3 regions of the uncultured Novosphingobium sp. genome follow, and region 2 is predicted to be linked to each of the others. Evidence: riboswitches for the same ligand, from Rfam matches in the RefSeq annotation. Region 2 holds a riboswitch; each other region holds the start of a gene.
What was found. A riboswitch is a leader RNA that binds a small molecule or an ion and turns the genes downstream of it on or off. The one in region 2 is predicted to bind cobalamin.
Positions count from the first base shown of each region.

Region 1 (4,344 bases), on a different contig from region 2:
GTCGCCCAATTCCTTCTGCGCGGCGAGGTGCGCCAACGTGCCGCCGATATTGCCAGCGCCGATAAGGGCGATCTTCTTGCGAGCCATAGAGCCTGTCAGTCCTCTTCACACGAGCGGGGCAGCGGACGAAAGGACAGCCTGCTTTGCCCCGCTAGACGGCAGGCTCCGAGAAGTTCCGGGCGGGCCTAGGCCGATGAAAAGGGGATTGCAACCGCTTAAAGGCGAAAAGATGCACCAATCAGACGGGAAAGATGATAACGGTTATCAATAGCAATAATCGTACGCTGGTGATGATCAGCCGTTTCGGCGCCGAAGGTGAAGAGCCATTCGGCGATCGAATTGCGCGCAGATTGCCAGCCAATGATCGAAGGCCGCTTCATCTCCAGCGGCGATGGCCGTTCTTGCATAAGCGCCCGCCGTCTCCGCGGAGGCCAATCCGTGGCTGGCGAAGTGGCGCAGCGAGGCGATGAGCATCCCGTCGTCCAGCGTGGCGCGGGTGTTGTCGTTGGCGGCGCACAGCGGCACCGAACGGCAGCGCCATGTGTGCAAGGGCGATTTGCCGCGGGCACGTGCGGCGGCGAAGCGGATAGTCATGAGAAGTCGCGGCCCTATGTTTCTTGGTATGAGGCCAATCTAGCTGGGTCTCGTAAGCTATTCGTGACGGCCTATGGTTTCAGCGCCGTTGAGGATTGCGTTTGGCCGCAAACACCTTGCGGCTCATCGAACACTGGCACGTCAACTGGTCGGACTGGCGATCCAGGCGCCGCTGTTGCGGTATTCCTCGCGCACGTCATTGCCCCCGGGTAGATTGTCGCCGCGATAGAGGGTTTCGCCGCCGCGCTCTTTCAGTTCGGCTGTGTAGGCTGGCGGGGGCGGCGCAGCGGCCGTCGGGGCAAGGCCGCCGGGATTGGCGACCAGCCCGGCGGCCCGCGCGCGTTGCAGGCCTTCTTCGTAAGCCTTCTGGATCGCCAACGGATCGAGCGCCGCGCTCGCCGCCACGGCAGCAGCCGTGTCGTCATGACGGTGCGGCGCTGGCAGGGGTTCGCCGCCCAGATAGGCATAGCGGAAGGTGGCGGGTTGCCCGGCCGGTCCGTTGAAACTGTAGAAGCGGTGCGCCCCGATCGTCAGCAAGTAGTGCAGGCTGGGGGCCCAGTAGGGATGCACCGCGACCGTATGATAATGCGTCGCCAAGCCCGCTGGCGCATAGACATAGCCGGCGAGAGCCTGCCGGGCGACCATGGCGGCGCGTTCCCAGAACAGGCGGTTGGGCCGCCGCGCCATTGCACCGTCACAGGCGAAGGAGAACTGGCAGCCGGTCGATCGCTCTGATCCCTGGAAGACCACGCCGCACACGGTCTTGGGGTAGGCGGGATGCGCCACGCGGTTGAGCACGACTTGCGCCACGGCCCGCTGTCCGGCGTCCGGCTCGCTGGCCGCCTCGTAATAGATCGCCGCCGTCATGCATTGTTCGGCGCGGGTGCGATCGACGCCGCTGTTATCGATCCGCAGGGACCGGGCGACTGGGGCAGGCCCTCCGTCGAGCGACGGAGCGGCACCCGCATCGGAATGGATGCCTTCGCCAAATCCCGGCTCGCGGCTCTCGAACTGCAGGTAGTAAAAGGCCGATCCGGGAAAGCTGTCGCCCGCCCGCTCGAAGGGCATGGGCTCCACCGGAGCGGCGGCGGCATCGGCATTGCCGATAGAAAAGGCGTCCCAATCGTCCGCCCATCCACCGGGCGCGGCAAAGGCGGGCAGGGCGATCGCCCCCAGCACCACCAGTGCCAGCCGGGCACGCCTCTGGCCCGCGGCATACCAGCGGCCGGCGCGTGCCCACCCGATCCGCGCCACGAAATCGCGAGGGCGCTGCTCGTCAAGGCAGATCTGGGACAGCGACAATGTCATGAAATATCGATCAAGAGAATCTCGACCATGCGCATAGCGCCGCGCGAATGCGCGTGCAGCAAGGGTCTGGGCGGCGTCCCGATGCGGTACATCGCTTCGCGATAGGCTTAACCCGTTAACGAGTTCTCCCATCCAATCGCGAAGTTTGGCGCGGCACCGTGTCCTTCCTGCACTTGCGGGCCCTTCCCCGCGCGACTAGCAGCACGGCCACGTCAGGGGTCGTCCGGCTTGCCGGACCGAAGAGGGAATTTCGGTGTAAACCCGAAGCTGCTCCCGCAACTGTGACCGGAGAGCCTGCACTCACCGATGCCACTGGCGGCCATCGCGCCTCCGGGAAGGCGAGGGCAGGCCGTGACCCGGGAGCCAGGAGACCTGCCCGATTTGACGGTCGTTCCGCACCGGGCGGGAGTACCGGCTGCAGCGTGGACTTGCGCGCCCATGAGGGATGCGCGCGGGCCCTCTTGCCATGAACGGCATGTCGTTCAAGGTGGGAGGTTTATCCATGAAGTACCTGTTTTTGCTGTCATCTGCGCTGGCTTTCTCCGTCCCGGCCATGGCCCAGGAGGCCGGAGAGGTCACCGTTGCCGATCGCGTCCGTGACACCCTGATCGCCGTTGTCGGCACCGGCAGCGCCGCGCGTGTGGACTTGAGCGGGCAGCCGATCAGCGTCATCGGTCGCGAAGAAATCGATGCGGTCCAGGGGCCGGACATCACCCGGGTGCTGGAGCGCCTTCCCGGTCTCACCATCGCGCGTGCTGGCGGCATCGGTTCGCAAACCAGCCTGTTCGTGCGCGGCGCCAACTCGCAGCAGTTGCTCGTCATGGTCGATGGTATCCGCGTGGCTGACGTCGCAGCCCCGAGCGGCGGCTACGATTTCGGTAACTTGACGACGGGTGGACTTGGCAAGATCGAATTGCTGCGCGGGTCCAACTCAGTCATCTGGGGATCGGACGCGATCGGCGGCGTCCTCGCCCTGACCTCGCGCGACGTAAACGGTCTGGAAGCCCGCGCCGAATATGGTGCGCGCGATTCCTTTGACGGGCAGGTGACCGGTGGCGTCACCGGCAATGGCTATGGCGTCACCCTGAACGGCGGATACTTGCGCACCGACGGCATCAGCCAGGCGGCCAGTGGCACCGAGCGTGACGGGTTCCGCCAATGGCGCGCGGGCGGGCGCGCGCATGTGGATATCGCCCCCGGCCTGACCGCCAACATCGTCGGCCGCTACACGCACGGCAAGCTCGACATCGATGGGTTCGACTTCAATCCGCCCTTCGGCCTGATCGATACGCCCGATTATCAGAAGACCCGCGAGATCGGTGGTCGCGCGGGTCTGGCGTGGACCTCCGAGGCGCTGGACCTGAACGCCGGCTACCAGATATCCGACACCCGCCGCCGCTACTTCGGGCCGAGCTACTTCGGTGATACCGCCAATACCCAAGGCCAGACGCGCCGCGCAGAGTTGTTCGGGGCCTGGCGCATCATGCAGGATATCCGCCTCGATTTCGGTGCCGATCACGAATGGTCGCGCATCGACACCTCCGGGGGTCGTAACAAAGCCGGCATTTCCAGCGGCCACGCGCTGCTGGGCTGGTACGGCGATCGCGCGACGCTGGCGGGCGGCGTGCGCTACGACGATCATTCACGCTTCGGCGGACAGTGGACGTTCGGTGCGAACGGCAGCTTTATCGTCGTCGATCAGTGGCGTGTGCGGGCTTCCTACGGTGAAGGCTTCAAAGTGCCGACGCTCTATCAGCTGTTCTCCGAATACGGCAATCCGTTGGTCAATCCTGAGCGCAGCCGCAACTACGACGCCGGGATCGAGTATGGCGATCGCAACGGCCCCCTGCATTTCGCGCTCACGGGTTTCCGGCGTGACAGCCGCAACCTGATCGACTTCGCGTTCTGCCCGGATGGGAACGTGCTCTGCAACGACGGGCGTTTTGGCTATTACCAGAACATCGGCCGGGCCCGCGCCACCGGGTTCGAATTGGAACTGGGCGCGCAAGTCAGCGAGCGGATGCGTGCCCAGGCGGCTTACACATACGTCAAGGCCACCAATCGCACCGCCGGTGATTTCAACGAGGGCACCGACCTTGCACGCCGTCCCCGTCACGCGCTGACGATGTCGGCGGACTGGACCAGCCCGCTTGCCGGTCTGGTGCTGGGCGGTGATCTGCGCATGGTCAGCGGCAGCTACAGCAGCGCGGGCAATTTCTCCGCGTTAAAAGGCTATGCCACCGGCACCGTGCGCGCCAGCTTGCCGATCAACGAGCATCTGGATTTGTTCGGTCGGATCGAAAACCTGACGGACGAGAAATACGAGGTCGTCAGCGGCTACGGCGTCGCCGGGCGTTCGGGCTTCGTGGGCGTTCGCGCGCGACTTTGATCCCGGAGCGGGGCCGCCGTTAAACCACTTTCCTACACGGACACCGCCGCGTT
Region 1 is NZ_CAXYKL010000051.1:393-4,736, reverse strand. Features, by position in the region: gene mdh (malate dehydrogenase) at 1-87, opposite strand, end outside; gene ACHWRX_RS03220 (hypothetical protein) at 295-594, opposite strand; gene ACHWRX_RS03215 (cell wall hydrolase) at 736-1,902, opposite strand; cobalamin riboswitch at 2,102-2,297, shown strand; gene ACHWRX_RS03210 (TonB-dependent receptor plug domain-containing protein) at 2,405-4,291, shown strand.
Region 1: linked by a shared signal. The riboswitch ahead of ACHWRX_RS03210 (TonB-dependent receptor plug domain-containing protein) and the one ahead of ACHWRX_RS15200 (TonB-dependent receptor) in region 2 are both predicted to bind cobalamin.

Region 2 (4,344 bases):
CCGTGCAAGGCGTCCCGAAAGGCTTCACCGCCCGAGGGACATGGGAATGAGGTGGGCGTTCGCGCCTGAAGCCTCAGCCGCCCCCGCGACTGTAAGCGGATAGCGAGAGGCGCATGGTGAACCCCGGTTCGCCAGCCACTGGAGCCCAAAGCTCCGGGAAGGTGCGCCCCAAGCGATGACCCGCAAGCCAGGAGACCGGCCCTGCATTCGCGCCATTCCGGCGCATCGGTGCCACTCAAGGCCGTCGGTGGGACGGCAGGAGAAACGTGTTATGCATATCGAACCGGGCCTTGTGCCCCCGGGCAAAATGATGCTCGGCTACATCACGGCCGCAGCCGCCGGGTCTTACGCGCTGAAGCAGGTGGCGGACACCGCGCGGCAGAGCGGAGCCGCCTCCGTCGCGCTGCGCAGCCTGATCGCCACCGTGCTGGTGTTCTGCTTCTTCCAGGTCCTGCCGCACCATCCGGTGGGCGTATCCGAAGTCCACCTGATCCTGGGCTCGACCCTGTTCCTCACGCTCGGCCTGGCGCCCAGCGCCGTCGGCCTCGCCATGGGGCTGCTGATCCAGGGCCTGTTCTTCTCTCCGATCGATCTGGCGCAATACGGCATGAACGTGACCACGCTGCTGGTGCCGCTGTTCGGCCTGGCCGCGCTGGCCCGCAAGATCATAGCGCCGCGCACACCCTACGTGGCGCTCGGCTATGGCCAGGCGCTGGCGCTTTCCACCACGTATCAGGCCGGCATCGTCGGCTGGGTCGCGTTCTGGGTCTGCTGGGGCCAGGGCTTCGCCTCAGCCAACATGGCATCGCTGGCCACATTCGGCGGCGCTTACATGCTCGTCATCGTGGTGGAGCCCGTGATCGATCTTGCCGTCTTGGCGACCGCCAAGGCCCTTAGCGGCCTGAAGGGCAGCGGACTGGTGGAACGACGCCTTTACGAAACCGCCTGATCCCAAGCCACCACCTGTGGCTTGTTACAGATAACCAATGATTCGAGACGGCCTGACCGCCCGATCGAACATATATGATCGCGCCGGTGCCTTGAGAGAGGCTTAAAAGGGAACGCGGTGACGATGGCGTGCCCATCCAATCCGAGGCTGTCCCTGCAACTGTAAGCGGTGAGTGCGATGCGCATCGCTTCCCTCGGCTATCGAGGGAAGCAGCCACTGGGCCGGACGTTCGCGTCTGTCATGGCCTGGGAAGGCCGTGCGTCAAACGATGACCCGTGAGCCAGGAGACCTGCCGGTGCTTGGTCGCTCTTGCTTGGGCCCAGGGGATGGTCCGGGCACGGTGAACTCCGTCTGAGCGGCGAACGAACGGCCAAGCCGCAGCGATGGGTTTTCCCTCGGTCGTCTCGCACGTCCGTCTCCCGTTGCTGTAACGGTTCGCGGGCGTTGCCCGCCGCCAGGCACAACCGTTCGTAACTTGCAGCCAAATGCCGTGCCCTGGAAGGGCTCGAGCATACTTGAAACGGGGCCTCAGTTACGATGAACAAGTACCTCCTCTCCTCCGGAGTCTGCCTGCTGTCCGCTGCCTTCGCCGGTACCGCGCAAGCTGACGAGTCCTCCGATGTTACAGCCGACATCCTGGTGATCGGCCGGTCGGACCTGGGCATGAAGGTGGCAACCGAAACCGGCAGCCGCCTGGGCCTGACCCCGCTGGAACTGCCCGCCAGCATCGCCACCGTCGATGGTGACACGATCCGCGCCCGGGGCGATCTGACCGTTGCCGAAGCCGTGTCACGCGCGCCGGGCGTCACCACGATCGGCAATCCCGGCAATGGCAACACCGCCTTGTCGGTGCGCGGCTTCACCGGGCAGAGCTCTGTCCTGCAGTTGGTGGATGGCGTCCGCCTGTTCCCCACCGCCGGCACCATCACCTTTCCCACCGATCCGTGGAACGTGGAGCGGATCGAAGTGCTGAGCGGACCATCCTCGGTGCTCTATGGCCAAGGTGCGCTGGGCGGGGCGATCAACGTCGTCACCAAGAAGCCCAGCGACCGGCGCGAACTGGACCTGGAAGCCAGTTACGGCTCTCAAAACACGATGCACTTTGCGGCCGGAGCGGGCGGCCCGCTGGGGCAAGTGCTGAGCTACCGCGCGGACGCCAGCTACCGCCGTTCGGATGGCTGGGTCGATCGTGGCCGGAGTGAAAGCTTGTCCCTTGGCGGCGCGCTGCGCTTTGTGCCTTCGGATCGCTTCAGCCTGACCCTGCGCGGCGATTATGGTGACAACAAGCCGATGCAATACTTCGGGACGCCGCTGATCGACGGCCGCCTGGACCCGCGCACCAAGCGCCGCAACTACAACGTCCGCGATGCGCAGATGCATTATCGCGACGATCGCCTGACGCTAACGGCACAATGGGCGATCAGCGACGCGGTTTCCTTCACCAACACCGCGTATCGGCTGAGCAGCAAACGCCGCTGGTACAATCTTGAGAACTACTGCTGGATCGGCGCCACGGGAGAATGCCCCAGTGGCAACGGTTCCGGCACCCCCGGCCAGATCCGTCGCTTCGACAACCTGGGCATCGTCCATGATAACAAGCAGTTGGGCGATCAGGCCAACCTTACCATCCGCTCGCAACTGGGCAGCGGGCTGGCCAACGATCTGGTGCTGGGCTTCGATGTCAACGCGATCAAGCTGACCTATTGGAACAACTTCGCGTTTGCGGATCAGTCGGACGAAGTCGACCCCTTCCGCTTCGATCCCGGCACGTTCGACGGCAAGGCCAACCGCATCCCCCGCTATCTGACACGCACCAGCGAATGGAGCGTCTTTGCCGAAGACCGGTTGAAGATCGGCCAGCAAATCTCGCTCATCGGCGGCTTCCGCTATGAAGAAGACCGGGTGAAGCGGCGCAACTTCATCTATGACGCGGGCGGCAACATCACCGGGCAAGTCAACGCCTTCCCCAATGGCGCGCGGCAGCGCAAGTTCGAAAACTTCACCTGGCGGGTGGGCGCCGTCTATCAGCCGACACCGAACCTGTCGTTCTACGGCCAATACTCCACCGGCGTCGATCCGCTGGGGACGTTGACCACTTTCACTACCAACGCCACGCAGTTCAGCTTCACCAATGCCAAGGGCGATCAGGTGGAAGCGGGCATCAAGGCCAGCTTCCTGGACGGCAAAGGCTCTGCCACGCTGGCAGCCTATCGCATCGTCAAGAAAGGGCTCGTGGCGCAGCGCACGCCGACCAGCCCGATCGAGCAGATCGGCCAGCAATCCTCCAAGGGCATAGAGGCCGCCCTCGCCTTCTCGCTTCCCGGCGGCTTTGCGCTGGATGCGAACGGCACGATCTTGAAGGCGCGCTTTGACGACTATATCACGGGCGGTAAGGACTTTGCGGGCAATACGCCGTCCGACGTGCCGGAGACGGCCGCAAACCTCTGGCTAACCTGGCAAGGCCTGGGCGGGCTGCGCGCACAAGCCGGACTTCGCTATGTCGGCCGGCGCTTTTCGGATAACGGCAACCGGTTCCGCGTGCCCAGTTACGCCGTGGTCGACGCCGGGCTGTCCTATGCCTTCACGCCCGATCTGGCGGTCGACTTGCGGGTCTACAACCTCCTCGACAAGGACTACGCGGCCACCACGTATTCGGATCAGCAATGGCTGCTGGGTCGCCCACGCTCCGTCGATGTGGCGCTCAGAGCCCAGATCTGATGAAGACGGCGCCCGGGCTGCTGCATAAAGGCAAGCGATGGCTCTATCTGGTCCATCGCTGGATCGGCATTGCCACATGCCTGCTGCTGGCGATGTGGTTCGTTTCGGGCGCGGTCATGATGTACGTGCCGTTCCCCTCACTTACCGAGGAGGAACAGCTGGCAGGGTTGCGGCCGGTCGACTGGGCCAATGTCCATGGCCCTGCTTCGCCCGATACTTGGCTGCAACAGGGCCCCGACGGGCCGCTGTGGCTGGGCGAACAAACGCGATCGGCCACGCAAGGGCTGCCCCTCCCCCCCACCGATGCCGGCGCAGCCAGGCGCGAGGCGGCGGCTTTCGGGCACGCAAACGTCCGGTCGGCCAGTCTGATAGAGCGGGATCAGTGGACCGTCGCGGGCAGCTACGATCGCTATCGCCCCTTGTGGAAGGTCACACTCGATCGGCCCGACGGGCTCGTCCTCTATGTGAGTGGCAAAACCGGCAGCGTGGTGCTCGACACCCATAGGACAGAGCGCTTCTGGAACTGGCTGGGCGCGGTCCCGCACTGGATTTACCTGACGGTGCTGCGACAGGACCAGCCCCTGTGGCGGCAGGTCATCCTGTGGACTTCGGGCGCGGGTATCGTCGGCGTGGTCAGCGGCATGTGGATCGGCGTGCTACGCGTCCGCCTGCGCCGC
Region 2 is NZ_CAXYKL010000272.1:20,816-25,159, reverse strand. Features, by position in the region: cobalamin riboswitch at 1-219, shown strand, start outside; gene ACHWRX_RS15205 (energy-coupling factor ABC transporter permease) at 272-949, shown strand; cobalamin riboswitch at 1,017-1,261, shown strand; gene ACHWRX_RS15200 (TonB-dependent receptor) at 1,487-3,667, shown strand; gene ACHWRX_RS15195 (hypothetical protein) at 3,667-4,344, shown strand, end outside.

Region 3 (4,344 bases), on a different contig from region 2:
GCACCACCGCGAAGCCGCGTACCGGCCCACTGCCGAAGGCGAACATCATGACGGCAGCGATCGAGTTGGTGATGTTGGCATCGAAGATGGCGCGGCTCGCCTCCTTGTAGCCATGCTCCACCGAGGCGACGACACGCCGCCCCCTCGCCCGTTCCTCGCGGATACGTTCGTTGATCAGCACGTTGGCATCCACCGCCGCACCGATCGTCAGCACGAAACCGGCGATGCCCGGCAGAGTCAGGGTCGTTCCGAAAACCGCCATGACGCCCAGGATCATCAGCACGTTAATGATCAGCGCAACGCAGGTGTAGACGCCGAAACGCCCATAGGTCAGCACCATGAAGATCATCAGCAGGCCTGTGCCGACCGCCATGGCGATCGCGCCCTTGTGGATCGAATCGGCGCCAAGGTCCGGCCCGACGGTCCGCTCCTCGACCACCTTGAGATCGACCGGCAAAGCGCCGGACCGCAAGGCGATGGCGAGCTGGGTGGCTTCCTGCACGCTGAAGCTACCGGAAATCTGGGCGCTACCGCCCAGGATCGGCTCGTTGATGTTGGGAGCGGACAGGATCTTGTCATCGAGGACGATGGCGAACGGCTTGTTGACGTTCTCAGTGGTCAGCTGCGCGAACTTCGCGCCGCCGGCCGTGTTGAACGTGATCGAGACGACGGGCGCATTGCTCTTGGGATCGAACGCCTGTCGCGCGTCGGTCAGCTGATCGCCCTTGATGCCGCCAAGACGACGCACGGCGAGCCCGGGCGAACCGCGGCCCTCCTTGGGGTCGGCATAAGGCAGAATCTCTGACCCGGCGGGCGCGATGCCCTTGGCGATATCGTCCGGCTGGGCGGTGACATCGACCAGCTTGAATTCCAACTTGGCGGTCTGGCCCAGCAGCTGCTTGAGCTGGTTGGGATCCTGCAACCCCGGAACCTGGACGACGATGCGCTGATCGCCCGAGCGCAGGATCGTCGGCTCGCGCGTGCCGAGCGCGTCGATGCGCTTGCGGACCACTTCGACCGCGGTATCCATGGCGTTGGTGACGGCCTGGTCGATCCCCTGCTGGGTCGGCGTCAGCACGAAGCGCGAGCCGTCCACCACCTGGATGTCCCAGTCACGCTGGCCGGTAAGACCCGCGCCGGTGGTGAGCGGCTGGATCGCTTCACGCGCGCTGTCCACCTGGCCGGGGTTCTTCACCATGAACGACAAGCGGCCGCCCTGGCTGGAAATATCGCCGACCTCGATCGCAGGCTCAGCCGCTTTCAGCTTGGTGCGGACCTGTTCTTCCATCGTCTCAAGCCGCTGCTGCGCCACCTGGCGCTTATCGGCTTCAAGCAGGATGTGGCTGCCACCGGCAAGGTCAAGACCCAGGTGAACACGCGGGCTGGGCAGCGAGGCGGGCCAGTTCAGCCCGGAAATCGCAAAGATCGACGGCAGCGAGGCCAGCATCGCGACACCCGCGATGAACCAGTACCAGGCCTTCTTCCATTTCGGGAAATCGAGCATCGGTGGCGCGCCTTCGCTCAGTCGTTCGCGGGCTTGGAGCCGGCGGGCGGGATGACGTCGGCGATGGTGGACTTGACCGCCTTCACCCGGACGCCCTGCGCGATTTCCACATTCACGTAATTCTCGTCCACGCTGATGACGCGGCCGATCAGGCCCCCGCCGGTCAGCACTTCATCGCCCTTCTTGATCGCCTCCAGCTTGGAGCGCTGCTCTTTCTGCTGCTTCATCTGCGGGCGCATGATCAGGAACCAGAAGATCAGGCCCATCGCCACGAACGGCAGATAGCTAAGCCAAGCCGGGGGAGTGGCGCCGGCTCCGGCGCCAGCGGCAAGGAGCGAGAGGATGGAAGTGTGCATGGGCTGCGAAACGCCTTCTTGTACTGTGGCCCGAACGCGTGACCGGCAAAGGATGCCGGGCCGCCGCATTACGGCAAGATCAGCGCGCGCGGTTAGCAGCATCCCAAGGCACTGGCAACGCGCGCCCGCTTTCGTTCCACCGCCAGTCGCGAGACGCTTGCACTCCTGCAAAGCCTTGCCTATAGGCGCGCCTCCGGTCGGGACGTAGCGCAGCCTGGTAGCGCATCACACTGGGGGTGTGGGGGTCGGAGGTTCGAATCCTCTCGTCCCGACCAAATTTTTCAACGAACAGATCACACCTTCCCCGCGCGATCGCCTTGGGCTAGAGCGCGCAGCCGAAGGGTGGGCTGTCGTCCATTCTTCGACATAGATCGCGCCGGTGCCCGGCAACGGGCTTAATCGGGAATGCGGTGCGGAGGATTTGCTCCTCCCATTCCGCGGCTGTCCCTGCAACTGTGAGCGGATAGCGCGATGCACTCGCCTCCTTTGACCGGAGGCAGCCACTGGACCGCGCGACCGCGCGATCTGGGAAGGCCGTGCATCAAGCTGTGACCCGCGAGCCAGGAGACCTGCCGGCGCTCCGGTCGCTCTTGCCTTGGTCCAGGGGATGGTCTCGGCACGGTTTATTCTTTCCGTCTGAGCGACGAAAGCGGTGCGGCTGGGGCTGCACGGGTGCTGCGCATCTGCGTGGGCGCAACGGCGCCTGCGTCTGGCGCGTGCTCGTCCAGAGCCCCTCCCCGTCACCTTTTGTTGGCTCGCCGCCCTGTGCGGCACGGAAGGGAAAAGCGCATGTCCGATCTGTCCAAGGTGCCTGTCACCATCGTCACCGGCTTTCTAGGGGCGGGCAAGACGACGCTGATCAGCCACCTGATCCGCAACGCCGGCGGGCGGCGGCTGGCAGTGGTGGTGAACGAATTCGGCACGCTGGGCGTCGATGGCGACATCCTGCAAAGCTGCGCGATCCCCGATTGCCCGGCGGAGAACATCGTGGAGCTGGCGAACGGCTGCATCTGCTGCACCGTCGCCGATGATTTCATCCCCACGGTAGAGCGGCTGCTGACGCTGGAGCCGCGCCCCGATCACATCCTGATCGAGACGAGCGGCCTGGCCTTGCCCAAGCCGCTGTTAAAAGCGTTCGAATGGCCTGCGATCCGCAGCCGCATCACGGTGGACGGCGTGCTCGCCCTTGCCGATGCCGAGGCCGTGGCGGCGGGCCGCTTCGCGCCCGATCTGGCGGCGGTGGACGCACAGCGCCAGGCCGATCCCAGCATCGATCATGAAACGCCGCTGTCCGAAGTGTTCGAGGACCAGCTGGCCTGCGCCGACATGGTGTTGCTGACCAAGGCGGACCTGGCAGGGCCGCAAGGCATAGCCGCCGCGCGCGCGATCATCGCCGCCGAATCGCCCCGCGTGGTGCCGGTGGTGGAACTGACCGACGGCGTGGTCGACCCTCGCGTCATCCTGGGGCTGGAAGCGGCGGCGGAGAACGATGTGGCCGCGCGGCCTTCTCACCATGATGGCGAGGACGATCATGAGCATGACGATTTCGACAGCACCGTGGTGACGCTTGGTGAGATCGCCGATCCCGACGATCTGGTCGTGCGCATCGAAGCCCTCGCGCGCGAACAGCATGTTCTGCGGGTGAAGGGCTATGTCGCGGTGACGGGCAAGCCGATGCGCCTGTTGATCCAGGCGGTGGGATCACGCGTGCGGCATCAATACGATCGCGCCTGGAAGCCGGGCGAGCGCCGCGAGACGACGCTGGTCGCCATCGCCGAGCGGGCGCATGTCGATCCCATCGCGATCCGAGAAGCTCTGGCGGGCTGAAGCCCCAGGCGATGCACGTCATCTTCCGCGAAGTGCACGGGATGGAGGAAACCGCCATCCCGCAGGATCTGGGGCAAGCGCCCGCGGACTTGGCGGTCCTGTCCTTCTCGGACAGCGACCTTGGCGCGTTCGCGCAAGGTTGGCATGAGGCGCGGCTGCTGGACCCCGCCTTCCCGACGCTGCGCCTCGCCAACCTGTCGGCGTTGGCGCATCCCTTGTCGGTCGATACGTATATAGAGCGTACCCTGGCCGGTGCCCGGGCGATCCTGATCCGGCTGATCGGCGGCGCGGCTTACTGGAGCTACGGCCTCGCCCAAGTCGAGGCGCTGGCGCGCGCCAAGGGGATCGCGCTGGCCGTGCTGACCGGCGACGGGCGGCCGGACGATCGCCTGGATTCGGCCTCCACCGTGCCGGTCTCAGTCGTTCGCGAATTGCAGGAGCATTGCCAGGCAGGAGGCGCAGAGGCGGCACGTAGCGCGCTGGGCCTGCTGGCGCAGCGGGCGGGAATCGCGGTGTCCATCGCCGGGAGCGCGCAAGCCTTGCCGCCAGCTGGGGGATGGCACCCGGCATCGAGCCTCTGCGATCCCAACCGCTTCGTGCGGCCGAGCGATCGCCCGCTAGTGCTGATCGTGTTCTACCGTTCGTACCTCACCGCAG
Region 3 is NZ_CAXYKL010000032.1:5,424-9,767, forward strand. Features, by position in the region: gene secD (protein translocase subunit SecD) at 1-1,504, opposite strand, end outside; gene yajC (preprotein translocase subunit YajC) at 1,522-1,860, opposite strand; tRNA gene ACHWRX_RS02060 (tRNA-Pro) at 2,059-2,135, shown strand; cobalamin riboswitch at 2,221-2,452, shown strand; gene cobW (cobalamin biosynthesis protein CobW) at 2,650-3,687, shown strand; gene cobN (cobaltochelatase subunit CobN) at 3,699-4,344, shown strand, end outside.
Region 3: linked by a shared signal. The riboswitch ahead of cobW (cobalamin biosynthesis protein CobW) and the one ahead of ACHWRX_RS15200 (TonB-dependent receptor) in region 2 are both predicted to bind cobalamin.